3 regions of the Methylobacterium nigriterrae genome follow, and region 1 is predicted to be linked to each of the others. Evidence: predicted binding sites of a transcription regulator. Region 1 holds the regulator's gene; each other region holds the start of a gene.
What was found. The regulator LexA, encoded in region 1, represses DNA repair genes until DNA is damaged. The targets are predictions, from matches to a motif close to TGTTCNNNNTGTGTTCNG.

Region 1 (6,479 bases):
TCCACGGTGATGGTGCTGGATGCGCTCATGGAAACGTGGACCCTTTCCTAGCAACAGGACGGCGCCGGCCGGGGCGACGACATCAGCCTTAGCCGGGCCGGGGCGGAACGGCAGCTTTGCTGCGGTTGCTCACAGGACCAACCGGTTAACGGATCGGCCGGCTGCCAGCAACGGGGCGGGTGACATCCGCCCCGGAACACCAAGCGAAATCCGGGCCGCGGCCGAGGGCAGAAGCCGTTGCCGCGGGCTCCGCATCAGGTGCTCTGCGCCTGATCGCGCAGGCGCGCAAGGCTCTCGTCACGTCCGAGGACCGCCATCACGTCGAACAGCGGCGGAGAGGTCGTGCGCCCGGTCAGCGCCGCCCGCAGGGGCTGTGCCACTTGGCCGAGCTTGAGGGCCGCTCCCTCCGCAAAATGCCGCACTGCACCTTCCGTCGCGGCGGGGGACCATTCGGGAAGGGCTTCGAGAACAGGCAGGATCGCGGCGAGACGCGCGCGCGCCTCATTGCTCAGGAGGCCGAGCGCCTTCTCGTCGAGAGCGAGTGGCCGCGGAGCGTAGAGGTAGTACGCGCTGTCGATGAGCTCGACGAGGGTCTTGGCCCGCTCCTTCAGGCCGGGCATCGCAGACGTGAGCTTCGCCCGCAGATCCGGGGGCAGGGGCGCCGCGAGGCCGCGCTCGGCCCCGATCGTCGGCAGGACCGTCTCGATCGCGTCGACAAGGGCCGTGTCCTGCGAATTCCGGATATAAAGCCCGTTGAGATTCTCGAGCTTGGCGAAGTCGAACCGCGCCGGCGAGCGCCCAATCGACTTGAGGTCGAACGCCGAGATCATCTCCCCGGTCGAGAACACCTCCTGGTCGCCGTGGCTCCAGCCGAGGCGGACGAGGTAGTTGCGCAACGCCGCAGGCAGGTAGCCGAGATCGCGATAGGCATCGACGCCGAGGGCCCCGTGGCGCTTCGAGAGCTTCGCCCCGTCCGATCCGTGGATCAGCGGGATATGCGCCATGGTCGGCACGTCCCAGCCGAGGGCCTGATAGATCTGGCTCTGTCGGGCGGCGTTCGTCAGATGGTCGTCGCCGCGGATCACGTGGGTGACGCCCATGTCGTGGTCGTCGACGACGACTGCCAGCATGTAGGTCGGGTTGCCATCCGAGCGCAGCAGGACGAGGTCGTCGAGGTCGCGATTCTGCCAGGTGACGCGGCCCTGCACGCCATCATCGACGACGGTCTCGCCATCCGTCGGAGCCCGCAGGCGGATGACCGGCTTGATGCCGGCCGGCGCCTCCGCGAGATCGCGGTCGCGCCAGCGCCCATCGTAGCGCATCGGTCGTCCCTCGGCGCGGGCGGCCTCGCGCATCGCGGCCAGTTCCTCGGGCGTTGCGTAGCAGTGATAGGCGTTGCCCGAGGCGAGCAGGCTCTCGGCTACTTCCCGGTGCCGGGCCGCGCGGGCATACTGGTAGATGACGTCGCCGTCCCAATCGAGGCCGAGCCAGCGCATCCCATCGAGGATGGCGTCGATCGCTCCCTGTGTCGACCGCTCGCGGTCCGTGTCCTCGATCCGCAGCAGCATGCGGCCGCCGAACCGGCGCGCATAGAGCCAGTTGAACAGGGCGGTGCGGGCACCGCCGATATGGAGGTAGCCGGTGGGGGAGGGCGCGAAGCGCGTGACGACGGCTGACGACATCGATCCAGTTAGATGTTCGAGTGGGCGGACGCATGAATGGAACGGGGGCGGATCGGCCGGCCCGGTCGCGCGCCTGTAGCATGCGCGCGCGGATGCGTTAAGGAATCGTCGTAATGGCCGGCCGGTTCGGCCGGCGCGCGTAAGGACGATCGAACACCGATGAGCGAGGGAGGCGCAACGCCTGTCGGACGAGCTCTGGTCGCTCCGTCGCCCGTCCGGCTGCCCGCGCCGGCCGAATGGCTTCCCGCACTGCGGGATTTTACAGGGCTCGAACTGGCCCGGGAGGCCGAGCAGCGACGCCTCTTCCCCTGGCTCGCGGTCGCTTTCGGCGGTGGAATCCTCCTTTTCTTCACCGCGACCGACGGCGAACCCTCCATCGCCGCCCCCCTCGTCGCGGCCGCTGCTTGCCTCGCGGCGATTGTCGTTCTCGGCGCGCAGCCGCTCGCGCGCGCGATCATGCTCGGATTCTGTGCCGCCTTCCTGGGCTTTGCCGACGGTGCCTGGCGAGTCACCACGGTGGCGGCGCCGGTCCTCGCGCGCACCACCATCGCGCCACTGAGCGGTTTCATCGAAGCGCTCGACGAGCGCGACGCAGGCGCGCGTCTCATCATCCGTGTTGCCACCATCGGCACCCTCTCTGAGCAAGCCAAGCCGACCCGAGTCCGGGTGTCGTATCGCCAGGCACAAGCCCTCAAGCCGGGCGATTTCATCGCCGCAACGGCGCGCCTGCTGCCACCGCCTGAGGCCGCGCGCCCCGGCGGCTACGATTTCGCCCGAGACGCCTACTTTCGCGGAATCGGCGCCGTGGGCTCGCTGACGGGCAAGATCGAGGTTCGGCCACCACCGGGGCCGGTGCCGCTCGGGCTTCGAGCGGCGGCCACGATCGACGACGCGCGCAACGCCCTGACCCGACGCATCACCGACGCCAACGGCGGCCAGGCCGGGGCCGTGGCCGCGGCGCTCGTCACCGGCAAGCGCGGCCTGATCACGCAGGAGACGAATGATATCCTGCGGACGGCCGGGATCTATCATGTCGTGTCGATATCTGGGCTGCACATGGTTCTGGCGGCTGGCGTCGTGTTCTGGTTTGTGCGAGCCATTCTCGCCCTGGTTCCGATCCTAGCCCTCCGTCTGCCGATCAAGAAGATCGCCGCCGGCTTCGCAATGGTCGGGGTGACCGCCTACTGCGCCTTTTCCGGTTGGGATATCGCCGCCGAGCGGTCACTGATCATGACCTTGATCATGCTCGGAGCGATCCTGGTCGACAGGCCAGCGCTCAGCATGCGCAATCTCGCACTCGCGGCAATCGTGGCCCTGGCGCGCGAGCCGGAGGGCTTGCTCGGACCAAGCTTCCAGATGTCGTTCGGCGCCGTCGCCGGCCTGATTGCCTGCTCGCGCTGGCTCGATGGGCGCCTGTTCCGGCGGGAGGGTGCCGGAGCGATCGGCCGAGCCATCGCCGTTGTGGCGTCCGCCGTGGTGGGTACGCTGCTCACCACGCTTGTCGCGCAGATCGCGACGGCTCCCTTCGCGACGTATCACTTCCAGACGATCCAGCCCTTTGGCCTGGTGGGCAATGCACTCACGCTGCCGCTCGTGTCGCTCGCCGTCATGCCCGCCGCCGTGATCGGCATCCTCGCCTATCCCCTCGCGCTCGATCAGCCGGTGTGGTGGCTGATGGGGCTCGCCGTGCGCGGCATGCTGTCGATCTCGACCTGGATCGGCGGTTTCGGTCAAGCCAACTTGGTGGTGCCCGCTTTCGGTACGGGTGCCATGGCGCTTCTCGCCGCCGGCCTCTTGCTGGCGACCCTGCCGGTCTCTCGATTGCGCTGGCTTGCTGTGCTCCCGGTAATGATCGGACTGGGCTTCGCCGCAAGTCCACAACGCTTCGATATCTTCATCGACCGCGACGGGAGCGGCGCGGCCGTCCGGGACCGCTCGGGACGCCTTGTCGTCCTCGGCCGACCCCCACCGTTTGTTCTGGAACAATGGTTGAAGGCCGATGGCGACGCCCGCAAGCCGGACGATTTGGCGCGAGGCGAATCCTGCGATCGACTCGGGTGTACGAGACGGACGGCCGACGGCCGACAGGTCGCATGGCTGCGGGACAAGCGCGGTTTCCCGGAAGACTGCGCCCGCGCCGACATCCTGATCACGACCCGAACGGCGCCGGCGGCCTGTGCTGCCAGCCTCGTGATCGACAGGGCCTATCTCGAACGCTTCGGGGCCACTGCGATCCGCTTCACCGCGAGCGGCCCAATCATCTCCCATGCGAGGCCGGCGAACGCATCGCTGCCATGGCGCTCCGGTCACCGGACAGGTCTCGAACAGAAGGCGTCCGTTCAGCTCAGGCTAACCAAGTCGCCCAGTCGACAAGCGGAGGATCCTGACGAGGCGGATGCAAGTACCGACAACCGCCCCGAAACCGTTCAGTAGCGCCGGACGAGACTCACAAGCCGACCTTGGATTTGAACGCGGTCCGGACCGAGGACACGCGTCTCGTAAGCCGGGTTGGCCGCCTCCAGCGCAATCGACGAGCCGCGTCGCCGAAGACGCTTCAAGGTCGCCTCCTCATCGTCGATCAGGGCCACGATGATGTCGCCCGTGTTCGCCGTATCCTGCTTGCGGATCACCACGAGATCGCCGTCCAGGATCCCGGCCTCGATCATCGAGTCGCCGCGGACTTCGAGAGCATAGTGCTCGCCGCCTGCCAGGAAGTCGGGCGACATCGTGATGGAGTGGCTCTGGTTCTGAATTGCCGAGATCGGCGTGCCCGCCGCGATGCGGCCCATCACCGGGATCGTCATGGCGCGACCGTTCTCGTCCGTCGCCTGCGTCATGGGGGTCTTGACGGACGGAATCTTCGCCCGACCACCCTCGACCACGCTCGGCGTGAATCGGCGAACCTCGCCGTTGCCGGCGCCGGCATTCGCACCTGAGAGACTCTCGGGCATCCGGATGACCTCGATCGCTCGCGCGCGATTGGGCAGGCGCCGGAGGAATCCCCGCTCCTCCAAAGCCGTGATCAGTCGATGGATGCCGGATTTCGACTTCAGATCGAGCGCGTCCTTCATCTCATCGAAGGAGGGGGGTACGCCGCTTTCCCGCATGCGCTGCTGGATGAAACGGAGCAGATCCAGCTGTTTACGCGTCAGCATTCCGCAGACTCATCGCTCAAGACGAGCGCCGGCATCGACGCTCGCGGAAACAAACCGCGAACACGTTAAACGTTCCACAAGTGTTCTGCAAGGGTTCGCCGTGGTGGAGGTGTCATCACCTCACGGTGCCCCTGCGCCGATACTCCGACCCGTCGATGGTCCGCCGAAACGTGATGCCAAGTCGTGCATGGGCACGGAGCCTTTAAAGAGCGCTATAGCCCCGCGGCCTAAGTGCTGCAGCGTGTCGCTCGGCAGCCGCATCCTGCTTCGAAGCAGAGAAATTCCCGTAAAAGAGTGTGATCAAGATCACATTCGGGATTTTGGTGGAAGCATACGATGATTTGAGAGCACGTTCAGCCTCTCGCATCGATGCAAGAACTTCGGCGTTCATCGTTCGAAATCAGGAGCATTATATGATCAAATTCGGCATGATTGCGGTTGCACTGACGATCGCTACGACGCTCATATGGCTGGCCTTGATGCCGCAGCCTTCTGTGCCTCAGGGCAGGGCGTCTGCAGGGATCGACATTCAGGAACTGACACGGCACACGCAAGCCACCACCAACTCGGCCTACGATGCCTTCTGATGGCCATCTGGCCGCGTTCGATCTTCAGCGAGGAAGGAGCAACCCAAGCTCAAAGGCTGGCCGCTGTTGCGCACAACGATGCCCGCGGGCGACCTTGGACAGACTATCGCCCGCGTGCGTGCCGCGCGCGTGGGCGCCGCCCGCTCTTGGTGACCAGCACCTTTATCGGCTCGGACATAATCGGCGGATTGTGCGGCACGTGGTCGGTATCCGCTAGCACGAGTTGGAGCGTGTGGGTGCCGAGCGGGAGCGTCACCTGAGCTTCGGTCTGCCCGAGCCCGAAATGCAAATGATTGAAATCATTCGGAATGCGTTCATCCGGCGAGCGCAGAGGCGCGTCGATCAGCAGATGGTGATGGCCGGTGTTCGCCTTGTCGAAGCCCGCTGGCGCCACGCCCATTCCGACGAGGCCGAACCGGATCGTTGTCTTGCGCGAGACCACTGCGCCGTTGTGAGGCTGCACGAAATAGACACGTGCTCCAGGGGGCGATGATCTCCGCACCGTCGGGGCCGCCGCTGCGGCCGCGCCCGCCGGCGCCTCGACGACCCGGACTTTCACGACGTCCGAGGCGACGGGCGGGTTGTGCGGGATATGATCCTTGTCGGCCAGCAGCAATTGCAGCGTGTGCTCGCCGGGCGGCAGGTCGATCTCCGCCTCGGTCTGGCCGGCTCCGAAATGCAGGTGATTGAAGTCGTTCGGAATCGGCCTGTCGACCGGCGGCATCGCAACGTCGATCAGCAGATGGTGGTGGCCCGAGTTGATGCGGTCCGATCCAGCCGGCGCCACGCCCATGTTCCGTAGCCCGAATCGAATCATCGCCTTGCGGGGCAGGACCGCGCCATCCTTGATGTCGATGAAATAGACGGCCGCGCCGGGCGCCGCCGGCGTCGGCCCGGCCTTGGTCTCCTGCGCGACGGCCGCTCCGGTGATCAGGAGCAGCGGAGCCGCGAGGCCGCAGCACCGGTGGACCCATCCCGATGACGCTCCCATCACATTCCTCCCGCTGCCAAGCATAGCATTGCGAAATGCCAATAGGCGCACGTTCCGTGGCCGC
Region 2 (6,479 bases), on a different contig from region 1:
TCCTGGAGCTACGCCTGGCTGCGCCGCTTCCACGGGGCGGCGAGCGGCACCATGGTGTCGACGCCCTCGCTGGAGCGCGATCTCGCCGGCCGCGGCTTCACCAACCTGATGCGCTGGACCCGCGGCGTCGACACCGAGCTGTTCCGGCCGCAAGCCTCGGACGCGCTCGACGGGCTGCCCCGGCCGATCTTCCTGTTCGTCGGGCGGCTCGCCGTGGAGAAGAACGTCGCGGCCTTCCTCGGCCTCGACCTGCCGGGCACCAAGGTGATCGTCGGCGACGGGCCGGACCGGGCCCGCCTGGAGGCACTGGCGCCGGCCGCGCGCTTCCTCGGCACGCAGACCGGGGCCGCCCTCGCCCGCCTCTACGCGGCGGCCGACGCCTTCGTGTTCCCGAGCCTCACCGACACGTTCGGCATCGTGCTGCTCGAGGCTCTGGCCTGCGGCCTGCCGGTGGCGGCCTTTCCGGTCACCGGGCCCCTCGACGTGATCGCGGGGACGGGGGCGGGCGTGCTCGATCCCGACCTGCGCGCGGCGGCGCTCGCGGCGCTCGGGATCCCCCGGGCGCGCTGCCGGGAGGAGGCGCTGCGCCACACCTGGGCCGAGAGCGCGCGCCAGTTCTACGCCAATATCGAGGCGGCCCACGCGCGCGGGCCGTCGCCGCGCCGCTGCGCCCGCGCGCGTGGGAGCGGCGCCGTCGAACTCGGCTGAGGAGGCGCGCGAGGGCACCCGTGACGCGGGCCGCGGAAGCTGCGAAGGGTGCGGCCCCGGTCCCGTATCCCGCCCCGATCTCCCATGCCCCCCTTCGACCCGGCACGCGCCGCGAGCTATCCCGCCGTGATCGGCTGCGACGAGGTCGGCCGCGGCGCCCTGTGCGGACCCGTGATGGTGGCCGCGGTGTGGTTCGACCCCGCCGCCCTGCCGGCCGACCTGCTGGCCCGCCTCGACGACAGCAAGCGCCTGGCGCGGCCCCTGCGCGAGGCGCTGGCGCCGCTGATCCGCGTCCATGCCCGCGTCGCCGTGGCGGCGGGTTCGCGCGCCCTCGTCGACCGGCTCAACGTGCGGGGCGCCACTCTCGACGCCATGCGGCGCGCCGTCCTGAAGCTCGGGCTCGACGCGCCGGTGCTGGTCGACGGGCGCGACCTCGTCCCGGGCCTGAGCCAGGCCTGCCGGGCCGTGGTCGGGGGCGACCGGGCCGTGCCGCAGATCGCCGCCGCCTCGATCGTCGCCAAGACGCTGCGCGACGACCTGATGCGGGCACTCGCCCGCCGCCACCCGGACTATGCCTGGGAGCGCAACGTCGGATACGGCACCGCCGCCCACCGCGCCGGCCTGACCCGGCGGGGCTTGAGCCCGCATCACCGCCGGACCTTCACGCGCGCCTTCGCGTGACCCGTTCAGAACAGGGCGAGCTGCGCCCCCGGCACCGCGAAGGCGCCGGCGTTCAGCGTCACGCGCTCGCGCGCGAAGCCGAGCCGCGCCTTGGCGAGGCGCATGCGCTGCACGATCAGCTCGGCGTAGGCGCCCTGCCCCACCATGCGGCGCCCGAAGGCCGCGTCGTAGGCGCGGCCGCCGCGGGCCTGGCGGACGAGCGCGAAGGCGTGCTCCCGGCGCCCCGGGTAATGCTCGGCGAACCAGTCCGAGACGAGCGCGTCGAGCTCGTGCGGCAGGCGCAGGAGCACGTGGTTCGCCTCCCCCGCCCCGCAGGCGCGGGCCTCCGCCAGGATCGCCTCGATCTCGTGGTCGTTCAGGGCGGGGATCACCGGCGCCACGATCACCATGACGGGGATGCCGGCGGCGCTGAGCGCCCGGATCGCCTCGAGGCGCTTGCGCGGGTGCGGCGCCCGCGGCTCCATCCGGCGGGCGAGGACGGGGTCGAGGGTGGTGACGGAGACCGCGACCTTGACGAGCCCGTCGGCCGCCATCGCGGCCAGGATGTCGAGGTCGCGCGTGACGAGGTTCGACTTCGTGACGATCCCGACCGGGTGGCGGAAGCGCGCCAGAACCTCGAGGAGACTCCGCGTCAGGCGGTGCTCGCGCTCGATCGGCTGGTAGGGGTCCGTGGCGGTGCCGAGCGCGATGGTGCGGGGCGCGTAGCCCGGGGCCGAGAGCTCGCGCGTGAGGAGACGCGCCGCGTCGGGCTTGGTGAAGAGCCGCGTCTCGAAATCGAGGCCGGGCGAGAGGCCGAGATAGGCGTGGTTCGGCCGGGCGAAGCAGTAGATGCAGCCGTGCTCGCAGCCGCGATAGGGGTTGATCAAGCGGTCGAACGGGATGTCGGGCGAGGTGTTGCGCGTGATGATGCGCCGCGCCCGCTCGGGCGTCACCGCGGTGCGCGCCGGAAGCGCCTCCGCCGCGCCCCAGCCGTCGTCGAAGGCCTCCCGCCGCGTCGCCTCGAAGCGCCCGTCGGGATTGGCCGTGGCGCCGCGCCCGCGCCGCGCCTGCGGGTCGGTCGTCGTCGTGGCAAGCCGGCGGGGCAGCGATTCGGGAAAGCCGGCGGCAACCGGTCTGGGCATGCCGAATCCCCCCTCCGAACGAGCCAACGAACACGCGGACCAGAACATATCAGGAACAGATCCCCTCGTCAGCGCCTCAATTTCAGGCACCGCACCGCTCGGCGGGGCGGCGCGGCGGCGGACAGGAGGAAGCGGCGCGACGGGCTGTCGCGAGCGCACGAAAATGGTCTATGGGCGCGCATGATCTCCGCTCTGACCTACGTGGCGCGACCGGCCGACCCGGATGCGATCGACCGCCTCGCCGACACCCTGAGTGCGCTCGTCACCGGCGTGGCGGCCGGGCTGGTCGGCGACGCGATCATCGTCGTCGTCGGCGCCAACGAGGCGGTCGAGACCGTGGCGGAGGCGACCGGCGCGACCCTCGTCCTGCGGCCGCGGGGCGGCAGCCCCTGGGTCGCCGGCGCCAGGGCCGCGCGGCGCGACTGGGTTCTGTGCCTCGAGGCCGGCGACGTGCCGGCCGAGGGCTGGATCCGCACCCTCGACCGGTTCGTGAACACGGCCCGGCCGGACGTCGCCCTGGCGCGCCTGCGCCGGCCCCACGCGGGCCTGCCCCACCGCATCGCCACGCGCGGAGAGAGCGTGATCGGCGTGCGCGCGGCCCGGGCCGGCGACCTCGTGCGGCGCGACCGGCTCGTCGCCGGCCCGACCTTCTCGCCGCGCCTGAAGCCCCGCCAGCTGATCGCCCGGCTGGAGCGCGCCTGAGCCGCGCGCCCGTGCGGGCTCGGCGGCTCACGCCTCGCGGCAGGCGGTCGTTCTCCGAAACGCCAGGGGTTTCCCATCCGCTCGCGGGGCGGCACGGGCCCGGTCCGACCGGCCGGGCCGGCGATCAGGCGCTCGAAGATGCGCCCCGGCGCAGGTGCTCGTCGAGGCGGGGCATGATCTCGACGAAGTTGCAGGGCCGGTGCCGGTAGTCGAGCTGCTGGGCGAGGATCCCGTCCCAGGCGTCCCGGCAGGCGCCGGGCGAGCCCGGCAGCACGAAGATGTAGGTGGCCCCGGCAACCCCGGCGGTGGCGCGCGACTGCAGCGTCGAGGTGCCGATCTTGTCGTAGGAGAGGCGGTGGAACACCGCCGAGAAGCCGTCCATGCGCTTCTCGAACAGGGGCTCCAGGGCCTCCGGCGTCACGTCGCGCCCGGTGAAGCCGGTGCCGCCCGTGGTGATCACGACGTCGATGCCCGGATCGCGCGTCCACGCCTCGACCTGGCCCCGGATGGAAGCGACCTCGTCCGGCACGATGGCGCGGGCGGCGAGGCGGTGTCCGGCTTCCGTGAGGCGCTGCGCGAGCGTGTCCCCCGAGCGGTCGTCCTCCGGCCGCCGCGTGTCCGAGACTGTCAGCACGGCGATCGAGAGCGGGATGAAGCTGCGGGCGGTGTCGGGGGCGGGCATGGGGTCCTCGGCGGGTCTCGGGCGGGAATCCGGCCCGCTCCGGGCCGGTCGCCCGCAACGGGAGACTGCCGCCCGAGATAATCGGGCGCGAGCCGGTGTCGAGACCTGAAGGGCTTCTTCACATCTCGCGTGCAGGATTCAGGCGACATCGCCCCCGATCTCGCCCCCCGGTCCCGCCCCAGCCTTGACGCGCCCGCCCGACGAGTTCCCGGAAGACGGCGCGCCGCCCGCCCGGCCCGTTCCGCCGCACGGCGTCGCGGACTGGCCGGGCCGGCGCGACGGGCCCGCCCGGCCCGAGGCGCTGCCGGATGGGCGCCCGTGGCCGCGGGTGCGGGTCTTGACCTTCGCGCGCGCGGACAATCCGGACCTGCCGGACACCATCGCGTCCGTGCTCGCGCAGGATTACGCGCCGGTCCGGCACGAGGTGGTGCCGGCCGCAGCGGCCGAGGCGGCCATCGGCGCCGCGCTGGCCGACCCCGCGACCGACCACGTCCTGTTCCTGCGTTCCGGCGACCTGCTGGCGCCGGGCGCGCTGACGGCGCTGTGCCTCGAAGCGGCGCTGACGGGTGCGGCGGCGGTGGCGGGCCTGCGCGTCCTGTTCGACCGGACCGTGGCCGGCCTCGACGTGCCCTCCCTTGCGGGCGAGGAGACCGGGGCCGGCATCCCCTTCACGGGCGGCGAGGTCCTGTTCGCGCGCCGCGCGCTCGCCGCTGCGGGTGCGGATCCGGCGCCCGCCGAATCCGCGAGCGCGGCGTGGCTGCGCCTTTCCCACGCCGGCGCTCCCCTGGCGCGGATCGGCCGGCCGGTTCTGCTCCAGCGCCGGCCGGAGGCGGACCTGCCGCGCGAGCCCGGCCTGTCCATCGTCTCGCTGACGGGCTCGGGATATCAGGGCGGCGCCGGCATCGCGCAGCGCCGGCTCGCCGAGGCGCTCGCCCTGGCCGGGCATCGGCTGACGCACCGCGCGCTCGCCGACGAGTCGCCGCCCGCTTCCGCCGAGTGGACCGACCGCTTTCCGCGGGCCGAGGCGGCGATCCTCGGCGGCGGCCACGACCTCGTCCTCGCGGGCAACCTGCACGGGGCGACCCGCAGCCTCGACGTCCTGGGGCGCCTCGCGGCCCGGCTGCCGGTCGCGGCGGTGCTGCACGATCTCTTCCCGCTGACCGGGCGCTGCGCCTACCCGAAGGACTGCACCCGCATCGCTGCCGGCTGCGACGCCGCCTGCCCGACGCCGGACCAGTACCCGGAGCTTCGCCGAGGCCGGATCGCGAGCGTGCACGCGGCCAAGCGCCGGATCCTCGACGCCCCGCGCGCGCCCCTCCTCCTCGCCAATTCCGCCTGGACCGCGGCGCGGGCGCGGGACTACGCGCCCCCCGGCGCCGGCATCGCCGAGATCACCCTGGCCTTCCCGACGGGGGTGTTCCGCCCCGCCGACCGCCGGTCGCTGCGTCGCGGCCTCGGGCTGCCCGAGGACGATTGCCTGATCGTCTTCTCGGCCGTGATCGTCGACGCGCCCGACAAGGGCTTCCCGGACCTCGTCGCGGCGCTGCACCGTGTCGCGCGGCCGGGCGTCGGCTTCGTGGCGATCGGCCGCCTCGACGACCCGGGCGCGCTCGGCCTGCCGAACCTGTTCGCGCCGGGCCCCGTCGCCGAGGAGGCGAGCCTCGCCGCCTGGTACGGCGCCTGCGATCTCCATGTCACGGCAAGCCGCGTCGAGACCCTGGGGCAGACCCCAGTCGAGGCGGGCCTATGCGGCACGCCGACCCTCGCCTACGCGGCGACGGGGCTGACCAGCGCGGTGATCGACGGCGTGAGCGGCCGCCTCGTGCCCCCGGAGCCGGGCGCGCTCGCCGAGGCGCTCGAAGGGCTCGTCGCCGACGCGGCCGAGCGAGAGCGGCTCGGCGCCTTCGCGCGCATCGCCCTGGAGGGCCGCTTCAGCCACGCCTCTGCGGCGATGCGGCTCGACGAGGTGCTGCGGGACGAGGGCCTGCTGCCCGCCTCCGGGGAACGCCTGCGCTTCCCGCCCGCGATGCTCGGCCGCTTCGCCTTCGCGGCCGAGCGGCATCCGGGCGCCGGCGCCACGGTGCCGGCGCCCTCGCACGCCCTCGTGCGCCGCCTGCGCCGCGCCAAGCAGGCGCTGTTCGGTCGATCCATGCCCTACTGGATCCGGCGCGCCCTCTCCGTCTCGGCCCGGTTGCGGCAGGGTATCCGGGCTCTTGGAATGGCCCGATGAGCCCGCGCCGCGTCACGATCGACCAGACCCATCTGCGCGGCCACGTCACGGGGATCGAGCGCGTCGCCCGGGATCTGTTCGCGCCGGAGCGGCTGAGCCCGCACCCGGTCCGCCTCGTGCGGAGCCCGAGCCTGGCCCGGATGATCCTCGCCCAGCAGGTCGGGCTGCCGCTGCGGGGCATGGCCGACCGCTCCGGCCTCTATCTCTTCCCGGGCTTTCCGCCCGGCCCCCTCTGCGCGCTCATCGGGACCCGCTGCATCCTCTACGTCCACGACACGTTCCTGATCACGCGCCCGCGCGACCTGAGCTGGAAGAGCCGCCTCTACATGGCGCCGAGCTTCCGGCTGGCGATGCG
Region 3 (6,479 bases), on a different contig from region 1:
GATCTACGGCGTGCTCTACTGCGCCAAGGGATTCGCCGCCCTGTTCGTGCCGATCGGCAACGTGATCATGCAGGCGACCGGCACCTGGTCGACGGTGCTCTACACGGTGGCGACCATGGACCTCATCGCGGCCTTCCTCGCCGTCGCGGTCCTGCGGCCGATGCTCAAGCGCCACCACGCCGCCAACGGCGTGGCCGTTCCGGCGGGCGCGCTCGCCCACGCCTGAGCGGCCCCGAGGTCCGTCCCGGCACCAAGGCCCGCCCCGTCCCGGGGCGGGCCGTCCCGGCCGCCGGCGCCGCATCCGCACGGGACCGGGCGGGATCGCATCCCGCTCGTCCGCTCGGGACAAGGCGGCGCCGCAACAGGCCTGCCCGAGAACGAGAAAAGCCCATCCCGCGCCTCGACCGATCGCCGAAGGGCCTGAGATGAACGTCGCCGCCGCGCTCGCCCTGCAGAGCATCCCCTTCGCGGCGCTCGTGCTCGTCACCATGACGGGCAACCGGGACCTCTTCACGATCCTCTACATGGCCGCACTCGGCCTGATCCTGTCGGTGATCGCGATGGCCGACGGCCTCTACGCGCTGCCGCCGATGCTCGGCCTCGCCCACGACGCCCACCGCTGAGCCGGGCCGCGGCGCGCGGCCGATGACGAGGCATTCCCCGGTGCGAACCAAGCCTTAAGGATAACCGGGCCGGGCGGGCCGAATACGGCCCGGATCCGGGTTTCAGCGAACGGCGCAACGATTCCGCAAGGCGAAGCGCATTATCCAATACACGCCGGACTTGTATTGCACGAGCCGCGCGATGGATGAGCGTGAGCCGCGACGATGCTGAGAGTTCTGACCCTGGCGGCCCGCTTCCGAGCCCGAAACGGCCGCGCCCGGCCCGCCTTCCTGCGGGCGCGGGAGGGCTCCACGGCGGTGGAATTCGCTCTCCTCGCCCTGCCGTTCCTGGCGATCCTGAGCGCGATCCTCGAAGTCGCCATCGGCTCCTGGGCGCAGGACATGCTGCAGCAGGCCGTCAGCGACGCGGGGCGGCAGATCTATACCGGGCGCTTCCAGAAGGGCACGGCGGGCACCAGCGGCAGCGCGAACCTCCTCGACGCCTTCCGGTCGCAGCTCTGCCAGGAGAACGGCCAGCCGCGCAACACCCTGTTCGCCTGCGCCAACGTGCGCCTCAACATCCAGCAGGTCGACGATTTCCAGAACGTCGCCCTGGTGGCGCCTACCGCCGTCAACCCGGCGACCGGCGCGAGCGACTGGAACCCGGCCTTCGGCAGCGCCTATGCCTGCGGCCGCACCAGCGCCATCGTGGTCATCCAGGCGGCGGTGGACTTCCCCGTCTTCTTCGCCCTGCTCAATCCGGGCGCCGTGACGCTTCCGGGCGGGCGGCGCGTGCTCCAGGCCGCCACCGTCTTCCGGGTGGAACCCTACGACTCGACGGGGGTGTGCTCGTGAGCCGCCCGATGCCCCGCATCGCCGCGCGGCTGCCCCTCGCCGCCCTGCTCCGGCGCGCGCCCCGCTTCCCCTGCGAGGCGGGCGGCGTCGCGGCCGTCGAGTTCGCCCTGATCCTGCCGCTCCTGATCGCGCTGTATCTCGGCGCGGTCGAGACCACGCGGGCGATCGACAACAGCCGCAAGTTCAGCCTGTTCGCCCGCGCCGTGGCGGATCTGAGCGGGCGCGCGCCCATGACCACGATGGATCCGATCTTCAGCGCCTCGGCGGCGATCCTGCAGCCCTTCGACGCCGGCCAGGTCAGCATCGTCGTCAACGCGATGGGCGTCGAGGACGAGAACGGGACCCTCTCGGGCTTCGTTTGCTCCAGCGCCGCCAACGCCAACGCGACGCCGCGGACGCAGAACGCCCCGGCCGGGCAGGACGGCATCCCGGCGGTGCCGCCGATCTACCGCTTCGACGGCGCCCGCTACATCCTGGCGGAGGTGAGCATGCCCTACGCGCCGGTGATCGGCTCGCGGATCTACGCGGCGATCTTCGGCTCGACCTCGCTCGTCTTCCGCCAGCAGATCGCCTGGGCCGAGCGGGCCGACGGCGAGATCATCCTGCCGGGAGGCGCCGCGTGCCGAAATCCCTGACCCGCCCCTCGTGCCGGACCCGCGGCATGCCCCCCCTCGCGCGCATTCGCGCCCAGCTCCGCCGGATCGTCCGCGAGCGGTCGGGGCAGGTCGCCCTGACCTTCGGCCTCGCCCTCGTGCCGCTCCTGTTCGCCACCGGCGCCACGATCGATTACGGCCGGCGCAACGCCGCCAAGGTGCGGCTCGACGCGGCGCTCGACGCGGCCGTACTCGCCGTCACGAGCCAGAAGGTGAACACGATCTCGGCGACGGCGCTCGCCAGCGTGCAGACCCAGTTCCTGGCCGACGCTGCCCGGGTGCCGGGCGTGACCGTGACCTCGATCGTGCCGGCGCCGATCGGCGACGGCACCACGGTCGGCCTGACGGCGAGCTACACGGCCACCGTCCGCACCACGCTCGGCAGCCTGATGGGCGTGCGCGACCTCGCGATCAGCGGCACGGCCTCGGGCACCCGCAATCTCTCGCAGTATATCGACTACTACCTTCTGCTCGACAATTCGCCCTCGATGGGGCTCGCCGCCACGTCCGCGGACATCTCGAACATGCAGCAGGTGACGTCGGACAAGTGCGCGTTCGCCTGCCACGAGCACACGTTCGACGCGCAGGGGAACGTGACGGGCGACAACCTGAACGACCACTACCACATCGCCCAGAAATACAACATCAAGCTGCGCATCCACGTGTTGCGCGACGCGGTGAAGAGCCTCGTCGACAGGGCCAAGTCGTCGATGCTCCTGCCGCAGCAGTATCGGATGGAGATGTGGACCTTCAGCGACTTCCAGACGAAGATCTCAAGCCTCACGACGAACCTCGACCAGACGAAGTCCGACGCGGGCCTGATCGATCTCGCCTACGGCTACAGGAGCAAGTCGGCCAACCAGACCTCGTACGAGCGGGCGCTCGCCCGGATGAACGGCGTCGTTCCGGCGGGCGGGAGCGGCGCGACGCAGGCGGAACCGATCCGCTTCCTGTTCTTCGTGACCGACGGGGTGCAGGACACGCCGGTCGATGCCGGCGGCGTCAGCGATCCGGGCAGCGGCGGCTTCGTCAACAGCAACCGCTTTATCAGCCCGATCAATCCGGCGACCTGCCAGGCCATGAAGGACAAGGGCATCCGGATCGGGATCATCTACACGACCTACCTGCCGCTCTACGACAACCCCTTCTACAACAAGTGGGTGAAGCCGTTCGAATCCGGCATCGCGCCCCGGCTGCAGGCCTGCGCGACGGACGGTCTGTTCTTTCCCGTCGAGACGGACGGCAGCATCAGCGTGGCGCTGCAGAAGCTCTTCGACGCCTCGGTGGCCTCGGTGCGGCTGACGAACTGAGGGCTACCCCCCGGGCTCACGCCGCGTGCGGGTGCGCCGGCGCGGCGGCCCGCGCCGCGTCGAGGATGCCGAGGATCTCGCGCCCGGTGTCGTGGCGGGCGAAGGCCGCCGCGAGGGCGGCGGCGCGCTCGGCGAAGCGGGGCTCGGCCAGAACCTCCTCGGCGGCGGCGCGGATCGCCCGCTCCCCGGGCTCGTTCGCCGCGAGGTTGAGGCCGACGCCCGACCAGCCGATGCGCGCGCCGATCTCGGCCTTGTCCTCGGTCAGTCCGGCCGAGACCATGGGCACGCCCGCGACCAGGGCCTGCGTGACGCTGCCGTAGCCGCCGTTCGTGACGAACAGGTCGACCTTCGGCATCAGGGCGTCGAAGGGCAGGAAGCGCGAGACCCGCGCGTTGGGGGCGAGCGGCCCGCGCAGGGCCTCGACCGGGCGCCCGCCGGTCGTCGCGACGACGAGGAGGTCGTCCCGGTGGGCGAGCGCGGCGAGCGTCGGCTCAATCAGCTCGCCGAGATCCGCGTTGGCGAGCGTTCCTTGCGTGACGAGGACGACGCGGCGCCTCCCGTCGAGCTCGCCCCACCAGTCCGGCAGCGGCACCTCCGCGGCGGGCAGCGGCAGGGCGCCGACGAAGCGCAAGCGCTCGGGCAGCGGCCCGTAATCGTACTCGAATTCGCGCACCGTCGGCTGGATCAGGGCGTCGGGCAGGATCAGGATCGACTGGGTCAGCGAGGCCGGCAGCGGCCGGGCGCCGAGGCGCGCGAGCGTCGCGTCGGCGTAGGCGCGCACCGGGTTCGTGAAGGCGATCGCGGCCGCCGCCCCGATCGCCGCGTGCCGCGCCTGCTCGGCGGCGTCGCGGGCCGGCGGCAGGCCGGGCCCGAGCGGCGCCCCGTCCGGCCGGTCGTGGAACAGGAAGCTGACGTTGTAGCCGACGACCGGCGGGCGCGGCGCCTCTGACAGGAGGAGCGGCAGGATTCCGAGGAACATCGTGCCGGCGACGATCAGGTCGGGCCGCTCGTGCGCGACGAGGTCGCGCAGCGCCGCCGCCTGGAGCGGGATCGGATCGATGAAGCGGCGCTCGAACTCGCGCCGGGCGCGCTCGGGGCCGGCCGGCAGCGCGGTCTCGCGGTACTCGGCGGAGGAATCGTCCGCATAGGCGACGCAGCGGAAGCCCGCCGCCGCGACCCGGGGCGCGAAGGCCGCCGAGGTCGTCACCACCACCTCGTCGCCGCGCGCGGCCGCGAGGCGCGCGAGGGCGAGGAGCGGGTTGATGTGCCCGGTGAGCGGCGTCGCGGCGAGAAGGATCTTCATCGCGGAATCTCCTCAATGTCCGAATCGCTTCCACCCGCGATGTCGGGTCCGATGCCGGGATCTTCGAGGGTCGCTGCCACACGTTACGGCCGCAAAGGCCGCGCATGTGCCGTTCGGCACGCCCGCGGTTTGGCGAAACGGTCCGTTCACGCTATGTGCTTACCGCTCCGGGGGCGGCGCGGCTGAGCGCGCCGCGAGCCGAGGCAGATCCCGTGGCAGGTTCGATGAGTGCTCCCGTCCGCATCCTGGGGATCGATCCGGGCCTGCGCCGCACCGGCTGGGGCGTGGTGACGGCCACCGGCACCCGGCTCGCCTACGTCGATTGCGGGGTGGTCACCTCGGACGGAGAGCTGCCGCTCGCGCTGCGCCTGCGCGAGCTCTACGAGGGCGTCACCCGCATCGTCGAGGCGTTCCGGCCGGACGAGGTCTCGGTGGAGGAGACCTTCGTCAACAAGGACGCGCAGGCGACGCTCAAGCTCGGCCACGCCCGCGCGGTCGCGCTGCTCGTGCCGGCGCTCGCCGGCGTGCCGGTCTTCGAGTACTCGGCCAACCTCATCAAGAAGACGGTCGCGGGCTCGGGCCATGCCGAGAAGAGCCAGATCCAGGCGATGGTGAAGTTCCTGCTGCCCAAGGCCGAGTTCAGGCTCGCGGACGCGGCCGACGCCCTCGCCATCGCCATCACGCACAACAGCCACCGGGGCGCGCACGCCCTGAAGCGCAGCCACCTGCCGGCCGGCGCGACGGGCAAGGCCGCCGAGCGGATCGCGGCGGCGCTCGCGCGGCAGGCGTGAGGCGCGCTACTCCACCGCCTTGAACTCGCCCTCGAGGCGCAGCGAGACCTCGTCGCCGAGCACCGGCAGGAAGGCGCTGACGCCGAAATCCGAGCGCTTGAGCACCGCGCGCCCATCGAAGCCCACCGTGTACTTCCTGTCGACGGGGCTGATCCCGGCCTGGTTGAAGGTGGCGTCGAAGGCGACCGGCTTCGTCACGCCCTTGAGCGTCAGCTCTCCGCTGACGCGGGCCGTGGTCGGGCTCGTCGGCTCCACCGAGGTCGCCGTGAAGATGGCCTTGGGGAACTTCGCGGTGTCGAGGAAGTCCGGGGATTTCAGGTGCTGGTTCAGCCGCTCGTTGAGCCCGTTCACGCTGTCGGTGCCGATCGTGACCGAGAGGCGCGACCGCGTCGGGTCCTTCGGGTCGAGGGTGGCCTGGGCGGCCACGTCCGTGATCTGCCCGTAATAGGTCGAGAAGCCGAGATGGCTCACCGACCAGGTGATCTTGCCGTGGGCCGGGTCGAGCGCGTAGGCGCCGGGACGCACCTGGGTCGGATCGGCCGAGGGCGCGGGTGGGGCCGGATCCTCGGCCGCGGCGAGCGGAGCGCCGGCGAGGAGGAGCGCGAGGGAGAGGATCGGCGCGGTCTGGCGCATCGTGCGGGTCACCCGAATCGATTGTGGCGTGATGATCTGGCGGGAGGGTCTCGGCGAAGCCGGCCCTTGGTCTCACGAACGCGGGGCGGCCTCAAGCGCGGGCGCCTGTGGCGCATGAAGCGCGGGCGCCTGTGGCGCATGGCGCCGGCGCGCCCCGCCCTGTAGGCAGGCCGGGACGGTATTCGCGTGGGGTGGGGCTGATGATCGGCAAGCTCAAGGGGGTGGTGGACTCGTTCGGCGAGGATTTCGTGATCCTCGACGTGCAGGGCGTCGGCTACGTGGTGCATTGCTCGGCCCGCACCCTGCAGCGCCTGCCGAAGGCCGGCGAGCCG

Region 2: the regulator LexA is predicted to act here: its motif matches at 2,551-2,568, upstream of WDW90_RS02150 (PA0069 family radical SAM protein).
Region 3: the regulator LexA is predicted to act here: its motif matches at 4,867-4,884, upstream of ruvC (crossover junction endodeoxyribonuclease RuvC).

What each region holds. Positions count from the first base shown of each region.
Region 1 is NZ_JBAWTG010000008.1:5,668-12,146, forward strand. It holds gene gltA (citrate synthase) at 1-29, opposite strand, end outside; gene gltX (glutamate--tRNA ligase) at 255-1,682, opposite strand; gene WDW90_RS07070 (ComEC/Rec2 family competence protein) at 1,842-4,115, shown strand; gene lexA (transcriptional repressor LexA) at 4,109-4,837, opposite strand; gene WDW90_RS07080 (hypothetical protein) at 5,134-5,424, shown strand; gene WDW90_RS07085 (DUF4399 domain-containing protein) at 5,528-6,415, opposite strand.
Region 2 is NZ_JBAWTG010000002.1:113,629-120,107, forward strand. It holds gene WDW90_RS02140 (glycosyltransferase family 4 protein) at 1-708, shown strand, start outside; gene rnhB (ribonuclease HII) at 793-1,389, shown strand; gene WDW90_RS02150 (PA0069 family radical SAM protein) at 1,395-2,510, opposite strand; gene WDW90_RS02155 (hypothetical protein) at 2,691-3,212, shown strand; gene moaB (molybdenum cofactor biosynthesis protein B) at 3,337-3,894, opposite strand; gene WDW90_RS02165 (glycosyltransferase) at 4,079-6,124, shown strand; gene WDW90_RS02170 (glycosyltransferase) at 6,121-6,479, shown strand, end outside.
Region 3 is NZ_JBAWTG010000020.1:79,891-86,369, forward strand. It holds gene oxlT (oxalate/formate MFS antiporter) at 1-226, shown strand, start outside; gene WDW90_RS13350 (hypothetical protein) at 426-623, shown strand; gene WDW90_RS13355 (TadE/TadG family type IV pilus assembly protein) at 828-1,457, shown strand; gene WDW90_RS13360 (TadE/TadG family type IV pilus assembly protein) at 1,466-2,092, shown strand; gene WDW90_RS13365 (TadE/TadG family type IV pilus assembly protein) at 2,119-3,420, shown strand; gene WDW90_RS13370 (nucleotide disphospho-sugar-binding domain-containing protein) at 3,437-4,723, opposite strand; gene ruvC (crossover junction endodeoxyribonuclease RuvC) at 4,948-5,514, shown strand; gene WDW90_RS13380 (YceI family protein) at 5,521-6,147, opposite strand; gene ruvA (Holliday junction branch migration protein RuvA) at 6,348-6,479, shown strand, end outside.